4 regions of the Priestia sp. USM5 genome follow, and region 4 is predicted to be linked to each of the others. Evidence: a T-box and tRNA genes for the amino acid it is inferred to sense, from the RefSeq annotation. Region 4 holds a T-box; the other regions hold tRNA genes.
The links. A T-box is a leader RNA that pairs with one kind of tRNA and senses whether it is charged. The one in region 4 lies ahead of serS (serine--tRNA ligase), so its partner is inferred to be a tRNA-Ser.
Positions count from the first base shown of each region.

Region 1: it encodes a tRNA-Ser, which carries the amino acid that the T-box ahead of serS (serine--tRNA ligase) is inferred to sense. The anticodon was not compared.
Region 2: it encodes a tRNA-Ser, which carries the amino acid that the T-box ahead of serS (serine--tRNA ligase) is inferred to sense. The anticodon was not compared.
Region 3: it encodes a tRNA-Ser, which carries the amino acid that the T-box ahead of serS (serine--tRNA ligase) is inferred to sense. The anticodon was not compared.

Region 1 covers NZ_JBSGKN010000001.1:4,037,744-4,042,119, forward strand. Annotated here, with positions in the region: gene ACWATA_RS21185 (M48 family metallopeptidase) at 1-971, opposite strand, end outside; tRNA gene ACWATA_RS21190 (tRNA-Glu) at 1,181-1,252, opposite strand; tRNA gene ACWATA_RS21195 (tRNA-Asn) at 1,257-1,331, opposite strand; tRNA gene ACWATA_RS21200 (tRNA-Ile) at 1,335-1,411, opposite strand; tRNA gene ACWATA_RS21205 (tRNA-Gly) at 1,418-1,491, opposite strand; tRNA gene ACWATA_RS21210 (tRNA-His) at 1,503-1,578, opposite strand; tRNA gene ACWATA_RS21215 (tRNA-Phe) at 1,589-1,664, opposite strand; tRNA gene ACWATA_RS21220 (tRNA-Asp) at 1,673-1,748, opposite strand; tRNA gene ACWATA_RS21225 (tRNA-Met) at 1,753-1,829, opposite strand; tRNA gene ACWATA_RS21230 (tRNA-Ser) at 1,855-1,947, opposite strand; tRNA gene ACWATA_RS21235 (tRNA-Met) at 1,975-2,051, opposite strand; tRNA gene ACWATA_RS21240 (tRNA-Ala) at 2,082-2,157, opposite strand; tRNA gene ACWATA_RS21245 (tRNA-Pro) at 2,163-2,239, opposite strand; tRNA gene ACWATA_RS21250 (tRNA-Arg) at 2,244-2,320, opposite strand; tRNA gene ACWATA_RS21255 (tRNA-Gly) at 2,327-2,401, opposite strand; tRNA gene ACWATA_RS21260 (tRNA-Lys) at 2,411-2,483, opposite strand; tRNA gene ACWATA_RS21265 (tRNA-Gln) at 2,488-2,562, opposite strand; tRNA gene ACWATA_RS21270 (tRNA-Tyr) at 2,569-2,652, opposite strand; tRNA gene ACWATA_RS21275 (tRNA-Thr) at 2,661-2,736, opposite strand; tRNA gene ACWATA_RS21280 (tRNA-Val) at 2,741-2,816, opposite strand; rRNA gene rrf (5S ribosomal RNA) at 2,923-3,038, opposite strand; rRNA gene ACWATA_RS21290 (23S ribosomal RNA) at 3,102-4,376, opposite strand, start outside.
Region 2 covers NZ_JBSGKN010000008.1:70,147-74,522, reverse strand. Annotated here, with positions in the region: rRNA gene ACWATA_RS28720 (23S ribosomal RNA) at 1-769, shown strand, start outside; rRNA gene rrf (5S ribosomal RNA) at 833-948, shown strand; tRNA gene ACWATA_RS28710 (tRNA-Val) at 1,065-1,140, shown strand; tRNA gene ACWATA_RS28705 (tRNA-Thr) at 1,145-1,220, shown strand; tRNA gene ACWATA_RS28700 (tRNA-Tyr) at 1,229-1,312, shown strand; tRNA gene ACWATA_RS28695 (tRNA-Gln) at 1,320-1,394, shown strand; tRNA gene ACWATA_RS28690 (tRNA-Lys) at 1,399-1,474, shown strand; tRNA gene ACWATA_RS28685 (tRNA-Leu) at 1,488-1,569, shown strand; tRNA gene ACWATA_RS28680 (tRNA-Gly) at 1,589-1,663, shown strand; tRNA gene ACWATA_RS28675 (tRNA-Cys) at 1,674-1,747, shown strand; tRNA gene ACWATA_RS28670 (tRNA-Leu) at 1,760-1,848, shown strand; tRNA gene ACWATA_RS28665 (tRNA-Arg) at 1,858-1,934, shown strand; tRNA gene ACWATA_RS28660 (tRNA-Pro) at 1,939-2,015, shown strand; tRNA gene ACWATA_RS28655 (tRNA-Ala) at 2,021-2,096, shown strand; tRNA gene ACWATA_RS28650 (tRNA-Ser) at 2,107-2,199, shown strand; tRNA gene ACWATA_RS28645 (tRNA-Asp) at 2,211-2,286, shown strand; tRNA gene ACWATA_RS28640 (tRNA-Gly) at 2,298-2,371, shown strand; tRNA gene ACWATA_RS28635 (tRNA-Ile) at 2,384-2,457, shown strand; tRNA gene ACWATA_RS28630 (tRNA-Glu) at 2,500-2,571, shown strand; gene ACWATA_RS28625 (recombinase family protein) at 3,481-4,092, shown strand; gene ACWATA_RS28620 (IDEAL domain-containing protein) at 4,273-4,376, shown strand, end outside.
Region 3 covers NZ_JBSGKN010000001.1:4,430,967-4,435,342, reverse strand. Annotated here, with positions in the region: gene ACWATA_RS23270 (Tex family protein) at 1-1,789, shown strand, start outside; gene cmpA (cortex morphogenetic protein CmpA) at 1,847-1,963, opposite strand; gene ACWATA_RS23260 (SprT family protein) at 2,073-2,522, shown strand; tRNA gene ACWATA_RS23255 (tRNA-Asn) at 2,657-2,731, shown strand; tRNA gene ACWATA_RS23250 (tRNA-Ser) at 2,735-2,825, shown strand; tRNA gene ACWATA_RS23245 (tRNA-Glu) at 2,835-2,909, shown strand; tRNA gene ACWATA_RS23240 (tRNA-Val) at 2,934-3,009, shown strand; tRNA gene ACWATA_RS23235 (tRNA-Asp) at 3,039-3,114, shown strand; tRNA gene ACWATA_RS23230 (tRNA-Gln) at 3,126-3,200, shown strand; tRNA gene ACWATA_RS23225 (tRNA-Lys) at 3,205-3,277, shown strand; tRNA gene ACWATA_RS23220 (tRNA-Leu) at 3,290-3,372, shown strand; tRNA gene ACWATA_RS23215 (tRNA-Leu) at 3,395-3,480, shown strand; tRNA gene ACWATA_RS23210 (tRNA-Arg) at 3,571-3,647, shown strand; tRNA gene ACWATA_RS23205 (tRNA-Gly) at 3,652-3,725, shown strand; rRNA gene ACWATA_RS23200 (16S ribosomal RNA) at 3,807-4,376, shown strand, end outside.
Region 4 covers NZ_JBSGKN010000001.1:4,619,454-4,623,829, forward strand. Annotated here, with positions in the region: gene ACWATA_RS24355 (deoxynucleoside kinase) at 1-265, shown strand, start outside; tRNA gene ACWATA_RS24360 (tRNA-Ser) at 386-478, opposite strand; gene serS (serine--tRNA ligase) at 588-1,865, opposite strand; T-box leader at 1,918-2,130, opposite strand; gene pdxT (pyridoxal 5'-phosphate synthase glutaminase subunit PdxT) at 2,188-2,775, opposite strand; gene pdxS (pyridoxal 5'-phosphate synthase lyase subunit PdxS) at 2,797-3,684, opposite strand; gene ACWATA_RS24380 (serine hydrolase) at 3,875-4,376, opposite strand, start outside.

The sequences.
Region 1 (4,376 bases), 580 kb from region 4:
GAAGTGATTTTTAATGCTTTCCCCCATCTCTTAATCACAAAGCTAGCTAAATGTTTCGTTAGCCATAAACCTACAATCGATAAAACTAAGGCTGAAGCAATCCCTACATAAATATGTTTCTTCACATAGTGACCCATTTCGTGCGCCATGATAAACAAAATTTCACGTTCCGTCAATTTATTAAGAGTAGTATCCCATAACACAATTCTTGAATTAGAACCTATTCCCGTTACATATGCATTGAGAGAGTTCGTTTTTTCAGACATGTTTACTTCATATACATGCTTAGCAGGTATATGAGCTTCATCTGCTAAATGCAAAATTTTCGTCTCCAGCTCTTTATTCTTTAATGGATAAAAATCGTTATATAACGGATCGATAACCACTGGTTGAATAAACGTCAAAAATAGCGTAAATGGAATAGATACTAGCCACGCATACAGCCACCATCTTTTTGAAAACTTACGAATGAATGCATACAACACAGCAATCACTAAAAACATCGTGGCATAGTTCACCCAAAAATCTGTAAAAAGATCTTTCATCCATCCTTGGAAAGGTTGCGTCGTAATATGGTAAGCCGTTGAAAGCTTATAGCTAATCCAGTCCATAGGAAAAGAGTAGATCAGCAGCAGAACAGATAACCAAAATACATAAATAGCAGTTTGGAGAAGACTGAAACGACTGACGTCTTTAGACCACTTATTCACTTTCTTAGACACACCTAACACTAAAATTAAAATAAACCCTAACCACTCATATGGAATTCGGATAAAAAAGAGCGCATCTCTAATCTTTGAATATTTTTCGGTTAACATAAGTTCTCTTGCATTCATAAACGTAGCCGGATCCACGCTGGTACCTTTTAATGATTGTGGAATAGAGGTGTCACTTATATAAAATAAATACACCCATATACAAGCTGCATACACAAGAAAAACTCCGATGGACCACAAAACAATTTTTTTCACGCATTCCCCTCCTTTTGTACAAACAGTATTCTGTTATTACTATTGTAGGTTTTTTTTCGAAATTTAGAACAAGCGTTTAGAGATGTGCTATAGGAAATGCAAATTGTGAAGAGAAAATCATAGAAAAACGAAAAACAGAGTTTATTCTTTTGTCTAAACTCTGTTTACAAACAAAAAAAGCAGTTTGCATATGCAAACTGCTTTTGAGATGACCCGTACGGGATTCGAACCCGTGTTACCGCCGTGAAAGGGCGGTGTCTTAACCGCTTGACCAACGGGCCAGTATGGCTCCACAGGTAGGACTCGAACCTACGACCGATCGGTTAACAGCCGATAGCTCTACCACTGAGCTACTGTGGAATATGGTGGGCCTAAGTGGACTCGAACCACCGACCTCACGCTTATCAGGCGTGCGCTCTAACCAGCTGAGCTATAGGCCCATTATTTGGAGCGGGTGATGAGAATCGAACTCACGACATCAGCTTGGAAGGCTGAGGTTTTACCACTAAACTACACCCGCGTTACTTAAGATGGGGCGACTGATGGGAATCGAACCCACGAATGCCGGAACCACAATCCGGTGCGTTAACCACTTCGCCACAATCGCCGTCTTAAAATGGTGGCTCGGGACGGAATCGAACCGCCGACACAAGGATTTTCAGTCCTTTGCTCTACCAACTGAGCTACCGAGCCAAACAAAATGGCGGTCCCGACGGGAATCGAACCCGCGATCTCCTGCGTGACAGGCAGGCATGTTAACCGCTACACCACGGGACCACTTTGGTTGCGGGGACAGGATTTGAACCTGCGACCTTCGGGTTATGAGCCCGACGAGCTACCGAACTGCTCCACCCCGCGATGATATGAATATGATATAAATAAATGGCGGAGGAAGAGGGATTCGAACCCCCGCGGGCTTTAACACCCCTGTCGGTTTTCAAGACCGATCCCTTCAGCCGGACTTGGGTATTCCTCCGTATATTTATAACAAATGTAACTTATATGGTAGCGGCGGAGGGAGTCGAACCCACGACCTCACGGGTATGAACCGTACGCTCTAGCCAGCTGAGCTACACCGCCATATTATTCGTTACAATTATTTAATTTCATTGGTGGAGCCTAGCGGGATCGAACCGCTGACCTCCTGCGTGCAAGGCAGGCGCTCTCCCAGCTGAGCTAAGGCCCCATAAATGGTCGGGAAGACAGGATTCGAACCTGCGACCCCTTGGTCCCAAACCAAGTGCTCTACCAAGCTGAGCTACTTCCCGTTTATGGCGCGCCCGAGAGGAGTCGAACCCCTAACCTTTTGATCCGTAGTCAAACGCTCTATCCAATTGAGCTACGGGCGCTTTATATGGAGCGGAAGACGAGGTTCGAACTCGCGACCCCCACCTTGGCAAGGTGGTGTTCTACCACTGAACTACTTCCGCTTATTAAAATGAGCCATGAAGGACTCGAACCTTCGACCCTCTGATTAAAAGTCAGATGCTCTACCAACTGAGCTAATGGCTCTCTATGGCTGGGCTAGCTGGATTCGAACCAACGCATGACGGAATCAAAATCCGTTGCCTTACCGCTTGGCGATAGCCCAATAAAATGGTGGAGGGGGGCAGATTCGAACTGCCGAACCCGAAGGAGCGGATTTACAGTCCGCCGCGTTTAGCCACTTCGCTACCCCTCCGATATAAATGGTGCCGGCAAGAGGACTTGAACCCCCAACCTACTGATTACAAGTCAGTTGCTCTACCAGTTGAGCTACACCGGCACGGTGGTGGAGGATGACGGGATCGAACCGCCGACCCCCTGCTTGTAAGGCAGGTGCTCTCCCAGCTGAGCTAATCCTCCAAATATCATACACAACATTAAATGTGTATATAAGTTTTTTACAAATGAGCCAAATAAAAAACCCCTAGACTCTTTTACAAGAGCATAAAAAGGGGTCTTATTCATTGCCTGGCAACGTCCTACTCTCACAGGGACAAAGTCCCAACTACCATTGGCGCTAAAGAGCTTAACTTCCGTGTTCGGTATGGGAACGGGTGTGACCTCTTCGCTATCGCCACCAGACAAGAGATTGCTCTCTCAAAACTAGATAACAATTTGCTGAGTAAAGCTTACGCTTTTAAAAGTTTGGTTAAGTCCTCGATCGATTAGTATCAGTCAGCTACACATGTCGCCACGCTTCCACCTCTGACCTATCAACCTGATCATCTTTCAGGGATCTTACTAGCTTGCGCTATGGGAAATCTCATCTTGAGGGGGGCTTCATGCTTAGATGCTTTCAGCACTTATCCCGTCCACACATAGCTACCCAGCGATGCCTTTGGCAAGACAACTGGTACACCAGCGGTGTGTCCATCCCGGTCCTCTCGTACTAAGGACAGCTCCTCTCAAATTTCCTACGCCCACGACGGATAGGGACCGAACTGTCTCACGACGTTCTGAACCCAGCTCGCGTACCGCTTTAATGGGCGAACAGCCCAACCCTTGGGACCGACTACAGCCCCAGGATGCGATGAGCCGACATCGAGGTGCCAAACCTCCCCGTCGATGTGGACTCTTGGGGGAGATAAGCCTGTTATCCCCGGGGTAGCTTTTATCCGTTGAGCGATGGCCCTTCCATGCGGAACCACCGGATCACTAAGCCCGACTTTCGTCCCTGCTCGACTTGTAGGTCTCGCAGTCAAGCTCCCTTGTGCCTTTACACTCTACGAATGATTTCCAACCATTCTGAGGGAACCTTTGGGCGCCTCCGTTACATTTTAGGAGGCGACCGCCCCAGTCAAACTGCCCACCTGACACTGTCTCCCGGCCCGATCAGGGCCGCGGGTTAGAATTTCAATACAGCCAGGGTAGTATCCCACCGACGCCTCCACCGAAGCTAGCGCTCCGGCTTCTCAGGCTCCTACCTATCCTGTACAAGCTGTACCAAAATTCAATATCAGGCTACAGTAAAGCTCCACGGGGTCTTTCCGTCCTGTCGCGGGTAACCTGCATCTTCACAGGTACTATAATTTCACCGAGTCTCTCGTTGAGACAGTGCCCAGATCGTTACGCCTTTCGTGCGGGTCGGAACTTACCCGACAAGGAATTTCGCTACCTTAGGACCGTTATAGTTACGGCCGCCGTTTACTGGGGCTTCGATTCAGAGCTTCTCCCAAAGGATAACCCCTCCTCTTAACCTTCCAGCACCGGGCAGGCGTCAGCCCCTATACTTCGCCTTGCGGCTTCGCAGAGACCTGTGTTTTTGCTAAACAGTCGCCTGGGCCTATTCACTGCGGCTCTCTCGGGCTATACACCCTACCAGAGCACCCCTTCTCCCGAAGTTACGGGGTCATTTTGCCGAGTTCCTTAACGAGAGTTCTCTCGATCACCTTAGGATTCTCTCCTCGCCTACCTGTGTCG
Region 2 (4,376 bases), on a different contig from region 4:
GAGAAGCCGGAGCGCTAGCTTCGGTGGAGGCGTCGGTGGGATACTACCCTGGCTGTATTGAAATTCTAACCCGCGGCCCTGATCGGGCCGGGAGACAGTGTCAGGTGGGCAGTTTGACTGGGGCGGTCGCCTCCTAAAATGTAACGGAGGCGCCCAAAGGTTCCCTCAGAATGGTTGGAAATCATTCGTAGAGTGTAAAGGCACAAGGGAGCTTGACTGCGAGACCTACAAGTCGAGCAGGGACGAAAGTCGGGCTTAGTGATCCGGTGGTTCCGCATGGAAGGGCCATCGCTCAACGGATAAAAGCTACCCCGGGGATAACAGGCTTATCTCCCCCAAGAGTCCACATCGACGGGGAGGTTTGGCACCTCGATGTCGGCTCATCGCATCCTGGGGCTGTAGTCGGTCCCAAGGGTTGGGCTGTTCGCCCATTAAAGCGGTACGCGAGCTGGGTTCAGAACGTCGTGAGACAGTTCGGTCCCTATCCGTCGTGGGCGTAGGAAATTTGAGAGGAGCTGTCCTTAGTACGAGAGGACCGGGATGGACACACCGCTGGTGTACCAGTTGTCTTGCCAAAGGCATCGCTGGGTAGCTATGTGTGGACGGGATAAGTGCTGAAAGCATCTAAGCATGAAGCCCCCCTCAAGATGAGATTTCCCATAGCGCAAGCTAGTAAGATCCCTGAAAGATGATCAGGTTGATAGGTCAGAGGTGGAAGCGTGGCGACATGTGTAGCTGACTGATACTAATCGATCGAGGACTTAACCAAAATTTTAAAAGCGTAAGCTTTACTCAGCCAACTGTTATCTAGTTTTGAGAGAGCAATCTCTTGTCTGGTGGCGATAGCGAAGAGGTCACACCCGTTCCCATACCGAACACGGAAGTTAAGCTCTTTAGCGCCAATGGTAGTTGGGACTTTGTCCCTGTGAGAGTAGGACGTTGCCAGGCAATAAATAAGACCCCTTATGAGTCTCTTGTAAAAGAGCATAGGGGTTTTTTATTTGAAATATTCTATCATAAGTAATGAAAATAACGCTTATTAACGCGCTTATATAGATTTTTTTGGAGGATTAGCTCAGCTGGGAGAGCACCTGCCTTACAAGCAGGGGGTCGGCGGTTCGATCCCGTCATCCTCCACCACCGTGCCGGTGTAGCTCAACTGGTAGAGCAACTGACTTGTAATCAGTAGGTTGGGGGTTCAAGTCCTCTTGCCGGCACCATTTATATCGGAGGGGTAGCGAAGTGGCTAAACGCGGCGGACTGTAAATCCGCTCCTTCGGGTTCGGCAGTTCGAATCTGCCCCCCTCCACCATCTTTATTGGGCTATCGCCAAGCGGTAAGGCAACGGATTTTGATTCCGTCATGCGTTGGTTCGAATCCAGCTAGCCCAGCCATAGAGAGCCATTAGCTCAGTTGGTAGAGCATCTGACTTTTAATCAGAGGGTCGAAGGTTCGAGTCCTTCATGGCTCACCAGTTATATTTACACGCGGGTGTGGCGGAATTGGCAGACGCGCTAGACTTAGGATCTAGTGTCTTATGACGTGGGGGTTCAAGTCCCTTCACCCGCATCTTAATTTAGATAAATGCGCGGAAGTAGTTCAGTGGTAGAACACCACCTTGCCAAGGTGGGGGTCGCGAGTTCGAACCTCGTCTTCCGCTCCATATATATATTGGCGGCATAGCCAAGTGGTAAGGCCAAGGTCTGCAAAACCTTTATCACCGGTTCAAATCCGGTTGCCGCCTCCACGTATAAGTCCTGCCGGGGTGGTGGAATTGGCAGACACACAGGACTTAAAATCCTGCGGTAGGTGACTACCGTGCCGGTTCAAGTCCGGCCCTCGGCACCATTTTAATAAGCGCCCGTAGCTCAATTGGATAGAGCGTTTGACTACGGATCAAAAGGTTAGGGGTTCGACTCCTCTCGGGCGCGCCATAAACGGGAAGTAGCTCAGCTTGGTAGAGCACTTGGTTTGGGACCAAGGGGTCGCAGGTTCGAATCCTGTCTTCCCGACCATTTATGGGGCCTTAGCTCAGCTGGGAGAGCGCCTGCCTTGCACGCAGGAGGTCAGCGGTTCGATCCCGCTAGGCTCCACCATACAGTACACGGAGGAATACCCAAGTCCGGCTGAAGGGATCGGTCTTGAAAACCGACAGGGGTGTTAAAGCCCGCGGGGGTTCGAATCCCTCTTCCTCCGCCATTTTCTATTTTGGTCCCGTGGTGTAGCGGTTAACATGCCTGCCTGTCACGCAGGAGATCGCGGGTTCGATTCCCGTCGGGACCGCCACTTTAAAATATGCGGGTGTAGTTTAGTGGTAAAACCTCAGCCTTCCAAGCTGATGTCGTGAGTTCGATTCTCATCACCCGCTCCAAATCCAAGTAAAGGGCCTATAGCTCAGCTGGTTAGAGCGCACGCCTGATAAGCGTGAGGTCGGTGGTTCGAGTCCACTTAGGCCCATCATGTTTTATAGTAATTGAATTTAACTTATAAATTGATACTGGCCCGTTGGTCAAGCGGTTAAGACACCGCCCTTTCACGGCGGTAACACGGGTTCGAATCCCGTACGGGTCATCAAAAAAGCAGTTTGCATTTGCAAACTGCTTTTTTATTTCTATTAAATAAAATTAGGAGGAGATTGAATAAGAAAAGCGAAATAAGCTGTGGTAGCTTCTGCCGTAGGTTTAGTTATTTAGTTAGCGACTCCATTAGCTCTACCGAATTTAGGAGGTTCTTCTGGATCAGCAGAAGCTGCTGATGTTGAAGGAGACGTAACGGAAAAAGCGTTCTTTGAATCTGCTCAATAGTACAATGTGATGGTACTGGGTCTTTAGAGGATGATTCGAACAAACAGGTGATGACCAAAAAACGGTCAACTTTCATAGACCTTAACCGAATGGACTCTTCTGTAACGAGAAACAATGTTTAAAGATCTCCACCATTTTATGTATTAATAACTTAAAATCTTAAATAAAATATTCTCCTTAATATAAATGCCTTTATAAAAGTTGTGCTAATCTCTTTTCTTAATTGCTGAAAATTTGTATCTAATCCCCCCATTGTGTGTAAAACAAAAGTTAAATTCCTTACAGAGCGTTTCTCTGCACGTTAAAGACATATAATTTAATGTTTTTTATTAATAAATGCTGTAATTAAATAATCTCTGCATAAATTTAGACCTTTCTTCTTATCACATTAATTTAATAGGGGATATAATATCAATTTCCTATGTATTGTTCATGACATAGTTATTTGGCTAATGTTTAAATCACTAAGGAAATACTTCTATACATTTAATAAATATATAAAAGGAAAGTTCGTAAAAGTATACTTTTACGAACTTTCCTTTTATATAAGAAATCTACTGTTTTTATCGTTCGTTTAAGTAAGAAAAGTAATTACGAACGTTCTCTTTATCTAATACACTTTTACGAACGTTTTTGGTAGAATAAAAAGAAGATAGACACAAAAGGGAGTATAAAAATGGAAAATAGAAAATTTGGATATATCCGTGTAAGCAGCCGAGATCAAAATGAAGGACGACAACTTCAGTCCATGGAAGAAGTGGGCATTTCTCCTCGAGATATTTTCATGGATAAACAAAGTGGAAAAAATTTCAATCGAGAACAGTACCAATTACTAAAACGAATGATTCGTAAAGGAGATATTCTTTACATTCATTCACTAGATCGTTTTGGTCGTAACAAAGAAGAAATTTTACAAGAGTGGAATGCTATTACGAAAGAAATTGAGGCAGACATTGTTGTCTTGGATATGCCTTTGCTGGATACGACTCAGTATAAGGATAGTTTGGGAACCTTTATTGCAGATTTGGTTCTTCAAATTTTGTCCTGGATGGCGCAAGAAGAACGAGATCGTATTCGTAAACGCCAGCGAGAAGGAATTAATGCTGCGCTGAAGAGTGGTATATCTTTTGGCCGTCCTAAAGCCCAAGTTAGCCAAGATTTTATTGAGGCTTATAACCGTTGGAAACGAAATGAAATTACAGCCGTACAGGCAATGAAGGAAGCGAATGTAAAAAAGACAACGTTTTATAAATTAGTAAAACAACATGAGGATGCAATGAATATGTAAACTGTTTAAGCTAGTTTATGTTTTACCTTTAGAGCTTTGAAATAAATATTATTCTTTGTGTCAAGTTATCTTTTATTCCATATTCTTCTATATACTAATTTATCTATTAACCTCGTATTAAAACAATGAAAAAAGGAAACACTATTTTTAAAAGAGAAATGATAAAGGGGTTAATCGTTTATGGAAAATAATATATCCAACGAAATGAGTCAAATTGAAAAAAATATATCTGATGAAATATTAGCTGAATTGTTTTTAAGTCAAGTAACGAAACAATTCAAAAG
Region 3 (4,376 bases), 190 kb from region 4:
ACCATTAGCACAGTGGCTACTAAGTTTCCCGAATTCTGACGTAAACATTGAAGCGCAAACATACATAAATGAAGAAGCAGGAGTTCAATCTTCTGACGAAGCTATTCAGGGAGCCCTAGACATTGTAGCGGAACAAATTTCTGACGAAGCATCTTACCGTCAATGGATTCGTACGACCACTGTAAAAGATGGCATAATTGTTACTTCAGTCAAAGATCCGGAAAAAGATGAAAAAAATATCTATGAAATGTACTATGAATATACAGAAGCGGTAAAGCGAATCGTTCCTCATCGTATTTTAGCTATGAATAGAGGAGAAAAAGACGGTATTTTAAAAGTGAGTATTGATGCGCCTACAGATCGTATTCTTTCATATTTACATAAAGAAGTAATCAAGAAAAGGGATTCTTCAGTTGAAGGTTATATCATCTCAGCTATAGAAGATGCTTATAAACGCTTAATAGAACCATCTATTGAACGCGAAATTCGTAAAGACCTATCAGAAAAAGCGGAAGAAAGAGCCATTCACATCTTTTCTGAAAACTTACGAAAACTTCTTCTCCAACCTCCATTGAAAGGGAAAGTGGTATTAGGAGTAGATCCAGCTTTTCGAACAGGCTGCAAATTAGCTGTAGTAGATGAAACAGGCAAGGTATTAAAAATTGATGTTATTTATCCACATCCTCCTGTGAGAAAAGCAGCTGAAGCACAAAATAAATTAAAGAAAATGTTCGCTGAATACCCTATTGAAGTAGTGGCAATTGGAAATGGAACGGCATCTCGCGAAACGGAGCAATTTGTAGCGGATGTTCTTAAAGAAATTGAAAACCCAGTTTATTATTTGATTGTGAATGAAGCGGGAGCAAGCGTATATTCGGCTTCTGATGTTGCTAGAGAAGAATTCCCTGATTTTCAAGTAGAAGAGCGAAGCGCTGTATCGATTGCCAGAAGGCTGCAAGATCCGCTGGCTGAGCTTGTGAAAATCGATCCTAAGTCGGTAGGAGTAGGGCAATATCAGCATGATGTGTCTCAAAAGCAATTAAATGATTCACTGACTTTTATTGTAGAGACAGTAGTAAACCAAGTAGGAGTGAATGCAAACACGGCTTCTGCTTCGCTTCTACAATACGTTGCTGGTCTAAATAAGACAGTTGCTCAAAACATTGTAAAATATCGGGATGAAAACGGAAAATTCTCTAACCGAAAACAGTTGAAGAAAATTCCGCGTCTAGGGGCTAAAACATATGAGCAGTGTATTGGGTTTTTACGTATTATAGAAGGTGAAGAACCTTTAGACAGAACGGGTATCCATCCTGAAACATATGGAGACGTTAAAAAGCTTTTAAAGAAAGCGGAAGTGAAAGAGACTGAACTTGGAACGGAGAAAGTAAAAGAAGCATTAAAACATATTTCTTTACCCGAAATATCAGAAGAACTAAGTATAGGGGAGCTTACTTTAAAAGACATTATAGAAGCGCTCGTAAGACCGGAAAGAGATCCTCGTGATGAACTGCCAAAACCTTTGCTCCGTCAGGATATTTTGAAGCTAGAGGATCTAGCAAAAGGTATTCAGCTTGAAGGAACGGTGCGAAACGTCGTAGACTTCGGAGCGTTCATCGATATAGGAGTTAAGCAAGACGGTCTAGTCCATATTTCTAAATTAACGAATCGGTACGTTAAGCATCCCCTCGATGTCGTTTCAGTAGGAGATTTGGTGAATGTGTGGGTAGAAGACGTAGATATGAAAAAAGGAAGAGTTGCACTGACGATGATTCCGCCCCATCAATAATAAAATTGCCTTTTCAGATTTTCTGAAAAGGCAATTTTATTTGTAAAAAGAAGTGATTTAAGAAGCGGAATTATTTTTTTGATAAAAAAACCAACATTGGTTGAGCAATTTTATTTGTGCACGGTCTTTTTCAGAATAAGCGCGCCTCATTTGTTTTTGTAGCCACATTGGCATAAGGACAATCACTCCTTTTCATTTATGATAAGGTGAATAGTGAGTATGTAATGAAGTGTATGCCCAAAGAGCTAGTCAGGTGATTTCATACAGTAGAGGAGTATATAAGATGAATGATAAGGATTTACAAATACTTGTAGAAGAAATTTCATTGAAGCTGTTTCACAAACCATTTCGTCATGAAGCCACTTTTAATTCTCGGTTACGTACGACAGGCGGAAGGTATTTGTTACGTACATCTAATATAGAAGTAAACTACAAATACTTTGAACAATATGGCACACAAGAAATAGTAGAAATTATTAAACATGAGCTCTGTCACTATCATTTGCATATTGAGGGGAAAGGGTATAAGCATGGAGATCAAGACTTTAAAAGGTTAATGAAAGAAGTAGACGCACCTCGATTTTGTCAGGCATTGAAAAAAGAAAGTGATGGAAAGAAAAAAGAGCACATATATGTATGTATGCAGTGTGATCAAAAATATGTTCGAAAAAGAAAAGTGAACACAGTTAAATATGTTTGTGGGAAGTGTAAAGGTAAATTAAAAAAAATGTAGAAGATGCTTGACTAAAATAGATTCATTATGGTAAATTAATAAAGCCGTCTCAAATAAACGGCAAAGAAATTACAAAAACTTATTGACATTACATATAATGTCGATTACAATGTAAGAAGTCTGATAAATATTATTCCACAGTAGCTCAGTGGTAGAGCTATCGGCTGTTAACCGATCGGTCGTAGGTTCGAGTCCTACCTGTGGAGCCATATGGAGAAGTACTCAAGTGGCTGAAGAGGCGCCCCTGCTAAGGGTGTAGGTCGTGTAAGCGGCGCGAGGGTTCAAATCCCTCCTTCTCCGCCATTTTATAATGGCCCGTTGGTCAAGCGGTTAAGACACCGCCCTTTCACGGCGGTAACACGGGTTCGAATCCCGTACGGGTCACCATTGATTTTTATTTACATATCCTGTGGAGGATTAGCTCAGCTGGGAGAGCACCTGCCTTACAAGCAGGGGGTCGGCGGTTCGATCCCGTCATCCTCCACCATTTTGACTGTTTTATACATAATTTTGGATGGTCCCGTGGTGTAGCGGTTAACATGCCTGCCTGTCACGCAGGAGATCGCGGGTTCGATTCCCGTCGGGACCGCCATTTTAAATTATTGGGCTATCGCCAAGCGGTAAGGCAACGGATTTTGATTCCGTCATGCGTTGGTTCGAATCCAGCTAGCCCAGCCATAAAGAGCCATTAGCTCAGTTGGTAGAGCATCTGACTTTTAATCAGAGGGTCGAAGGTTCGAGTCCTTCATGGCTCATTTTCATTTCTTGCGGGTGTGGCGGAATTGGCAGACGCGCTAGACTTAGGATCTAGTGTCTTTACGACGTGGGGGTTCAAGTCCCTTCACCCGCATCTTATTCATTTTATGTATTTAGCGGTCGTGGCGGAATGGCAGACGCGCTAGGTTGAGGGCCTAGTGGGGGCGACCCCGTGGAGGTTCAAGTCCTCTCGGCCGCACCAAAAAAACTTTTAAAAAAAGTGTTGACATAAGAAAATAGAAATGATATTATAATAAAGTCGCAAAAACAACGGCGGTAAACATCATAAGAAGCGCCCGTAGCTCAATTGGATAGAGCGTTTGACTACGGATCAAAAGGTTAGGGGTTCGACTCCTCTCGGGCGCGCCATATTGCGGGTGTAGTTTAGTGGTAAAACCTCAGCCTTCCAAGCTGATGTCGTGAGTTCGATTCTCATCACCCGCTCCAAATATATTGAACTTTGAAAACTGAACAAAGCGACAAACGTCAACGTTAATTTTTATTTTTTAAATGAGCAAGTCAAACATTTCTTCGGAGAGTTTGATCCTGGCTCAGGATGAACGCTGGCGGCGTGCCTAATACATGCAAGTCGAGCGAACTGATTAGAAGCTTGCTTCTATGACGTTAGCGGCGGACGGGTGAGTAACACGTGGGCAACCTGCCTGTAAGACTGGGATAACTTCGGGAAACCGAAGCTAATACCGGATAGGATCTTCTCCTTCATGGGAGATGATTGAAAGATGGTTTCGGCTATCACTTACAGATGGGCCCGCGGTGCATTAGCTAGTTGGTGAGGTAACGGCTCACCAAGGCAACGATGCATAGCCGACCTGAGAGGGTGATCGGCCACACTGGGACTGAGACACGGCCCAGACTCCTACGGGAGGCAGCAGTAGGGAATCTTCCGCAATGGACGAAAGTCTGACGGAGCAACGCCGCGTGAGTGATGAAGGCTTTCGGGTCGTAAAACTCTGTTGTTAGGGAAGAACAAGTACGAGAGTAACTGCTCGTACCTTGACGGTACCTAACCAGAAAGCCACGGCTAACTACGTGCCAGCAGCCGCGGTAATACGTAGGTGGCAAGCGTTATCCGGAATT
Region 4 (4,376 bases):
TTATTTGGAAGGCAGCTTCGAAGATATTGTAGATCGCATTCAAGAAAGAGGGCGACCAATGGAACAACAAACGCCTCTTGATTATTGGAAAGAGATGCACGCCCGATATGAAGAATGGATTAATAACTTTACGGCTTGTCCTATTCTCCGTTTAGATATTAGAGAATACGACCTTCTCAAGGATCCTGATTCAATTGAATCAATTGTTGAAAAAGTGGCTCGCTTTTTACAACATAATGAAAAGCTAAAACGTCGTCAGCTATAAAAAAATGCCGCTTTAATAAATAAAGCGGCATTTTCAACAAATAAAAAACCGTTACTTATAAGTAACGGTTTTCCAATCTCCAATTTATCGCGCTATGTTAATTGCATTATAAGTCAAATATGGCGGAGGAAGAGGGATTCGAACCCCCGCGGGCTTTAACACCCCTGTCGGTTTTCAAGACCGATCCCTTCAGCCGGACTTGGGTATTCCTCCGTATCGACAAGTATTAATTTATCATATAAAAATAATGAAGTCAACTCTTTTATTAATTTTTTTAAAAAAGATGTTCATTAAAAATTAATTTAATGAACATCTTCTACTTTTATTTAGAAATAACTTCTTTATTTCCCATATATGGACGCAGCACTTCTGGAATTTGAATTGATCCATCTTCCTGCTGGTAGTTTTCTAAAATTGCAGCTACCGTACGGCCAATTGCTAAGCCAGAACCATTTAGTGTATGAACATGTTCTGGTTTTGCTTTTGTATCACGGCGGAAGCGAATATTAGCACGGCGAGCTTGAAAGCTTTCAAAGTTTGAACAAGAAGAAATTTCACGATACGTTTCATAACTTGGAATCCAAACTTCAATATCATACTTTTTGGCTGCTGTGAAACCTAAGTCAGCTGTACACATGCTTAGAACTCGGTAAGGTAAACCTAATAGTTGAAGAACCTTTTCAGCATGGCCCGTTAATTTTTCTAATTCATCATAAGAATCTTCTGGCTTAACAAAGCGAACAAGTTCTACTTTATTAAACTGATGCTGACGAATAAGCCCACGTGTATCTCTTCCTGCAGAGCCTGCTTCTGAGCGGAAGCAAGCACTATACGCTGTATAAGCAATTGGAAGCTGATCTCCGCTTAAAATTTCATCACGATGTAAATTTGTAACTGGTACTTCAGCTGTAGGAATTAAGAAATAATCTTCTTCTTTAATTTTAAATGCATCTTCTTCAAATTTAGGAAGCTGCCCTGTTCCTGTCATACTTGTACGATTCACCATATATGGAGGAAGGATTTCTTCATAACCATGCTCATCCATATGTAAATCCATCATAAAGTTAATAAGAGCACGTTCTAATCTTGCACCTAACCCTTTATAAAATACAAAGCGGCTTCCCGTTACTTTCGAAGCTCTTTCAAAATCTAAAATATTTAAATCTGTTCCTAAATCCCAATGCGGTTTTGGTTCAAAATCAAATTGTTTAATTTCTCCCCATTTGCGAACTTCTACGTTATCATCTTCAGTTTCACCTACAGGCGTACTTTCATGTGGAACGTTAGGAATTGAAAGCAGCAATAGCTCTAACTCTTCTTCAACGCTGCGAAGCTCTTCATCCAATTGCTTTACGCGGTCTCCTACTTCACGCATTTCGACGATTAAATGATCAGCATCTTGTTTTTCACGTTTCAATTGTGCAATTTGCTGTGATACTTCATTTCGCTTGCTTTTTAACTCTTCTGTTTGAGCAATTAGCTCACGGCGTTTTGCATCTAACTCTTCAAAGCGACCTAAGTCCGTTAAGTCCTCACCACGAAACTTGAGCTTTTCTTTTACTTCATTAAAATTAGCACGTAAAAATTTTAAATCTAACATACTGAGTACCTCCTTTAGTATAAAAGGGCAAAATAAAAACTCTCATCCCTATGAAAGGGACGAGAGTTTACCCGCGTTGCCACCCTAATTGAAAGCTAAAATAAGCCTTCCTCTTAAACCAGATAACGGATGAACCGAAACTGCCTACTACTTTTTCGACAGCTTGCTCCAGGACGGATTCATAAGAATTGATTATCGATTCACACCAGCCATCGACTCTCTTGAAATCAAAAATCTTATTACTATTTCCTATCAACGCTTTATACCAATATCATTTTTATTAATCATAATGTACTACAAGTCTTTACAAGATGCAATTCATTTATACAGGTTTTTTCGAAGCTTCTTCAACCATTGCTACAAAATACTGAGCCATGCGAGCATCATCTGTTAATTCTGGATGAAACGAACATCCCAAGAATTGACCTTGTCTTGCTGCAACAATTCGGTCGTTATGCATTGCCAAGACTTCAACGTTTTCTCCTACTTCTACAATATGCGGAGCACGGATAAATACGCCTATAAAATCTTCACCAATATCTTTAATATTTAGAGCAGCTTCAAAGCTATCTCGTTGGCGCCCAAATGAATTTCGAGCTACCGTAATATCCATAACACCTAAATGGGGCTCTTCACGGTCAACAACTTGTCCTGCAAGTAAAATTAAACCCGCACACGTACCAAACACCGGTTTACCTGCTTGTGCAAACTGGCGAAGAGGTTCCATAAAGTCATACTTGTCAATCAGACGACGCATCGCTGTGCTTTCGCCGCCCGGTAGGATTAAACCATCTATTTCGTCTAGCTGTTCAACTTTTTTAATGATAATGGCTTCAGCGCCTGCTGCTTCTAATGCTTGTGCATGCTCGCGAAAGGCACCTTGTAATCCTAACACGCCTACTTTTACCATTTTGTCAAAACTCCCTTTAAATTACCATCCACGCTCTTGCATGCGGTTTTCTGGTAATAATGATGAAATTTCAATCCCTTTCATTGCACTTCCTAATCCTTTTGACAAGTTTGCAATGAGTTCATAATCTTGATAATGCGTTGTTGCCTCAACGATTGCTCGAGCAAATTTTTCAGGGTTGTCGGATTTAAAGATTCCTGAACCAACGAACACACCGTCTGCTCCAAGCTGCATCATTAACGCTGCGTCTGCTGGTGTTGCTACACCGCCCGCTGCAAAGTTTACAACCGGTAGGCGACCTTCACGTTTAATTTGCAGTAATAACTCATAAGGCGCGCCTAATAGTTTTGCCTCTGTCATTAACTCATCTTCGTCCATGCCCACAACTTTACGTACTTGAGCGTTTACTTGGCGCATATGACGCACTGCTTCCACGATGTTTCCTGTCCCTGGTTCGCCTTTTGTACGAAGCATTGCAGCTCCTTCAGCAATACGGCGGGATGCTTCACCAAGATCACGACAACCGCACACAAATGGAACCGTAAATGTATTTTTATTTAAATGAAACTCCTCATCAGCTGGAGTCAACACTTCACTTTCATCGATGTAGTCTACACCCATCGCTTCTAGCACGCGTGCTTCAACAATATGGCCAATACGAGCTTTTGCCATAACTGGAATGGACACAGCATTCATCACTTCTTCAACAATTGTTGGGTCTGCCATACGAGACACGCCGCCTGCTGCACGGATATCAGCTGGAACACGCTCTAATGCCATAACGGCAACAGCGCCTGCTGCTTCTGCAATTTTTGCTTGCTCTGCGTTGATCACGTCCATGATAACGCCACCTTTTTGCATTTCCGCCATTCCTCGTTTTACACGATCAGTACCTGTAATGTTATTCATGTTTGTCTTCCTCCTGTATCAAGTGTTTCACAATAATTTTTAGTGTATATACAAAATTCAAAACTTAGTGTCTATTTTACCGTATTTTTCGGAAAATTCCTATCTAATTTATAGATTATATACAAACAAATCTAAAAATAAAAAAAAGAGATACTCCCTTGTAGTATCTCTTCTTTCTCTTGAGTTATCATTAAAACCAGTTATTCACTGTATTTGCAGCATTCATCCAAATATTGCTGAAGAAGTTACCAATACTGCGGATAGCGAGAGAGAACCATCCAGCTTTTTCAACAGATTCGTTTGTCACGACCGGCGTCATGCTATCTGTAGTTTGGCCTCCTACATAGCCTAGATCTTTAAGATTGCTGTTTGTTGCACTTACATAAGCAACTGTTTCTCCTTTTTTAATAGGAGCAACAACTTTTTGATCGTTCATAACTTTATCGTTTAACTTAAAGTTGATTTTAGTATGATCTTTTTGACCTTTTTCGGTAATAATTTTTACCGAATTCTTTGGAGAAACGGAAGCTTCTTTTGATTTTCCTTTAGCAACATCAATTGTTTCATGCCCTTTAATCTCGCCGTTAGCAGGCACTACTTCTTTTAACTGAAAATGACTAAAAGCATAATCCAATATCTTTTTCGTTTGAGAAAAACGAGCAGCTTCTGTAGACTTGCCGTTTTCCTTGGCA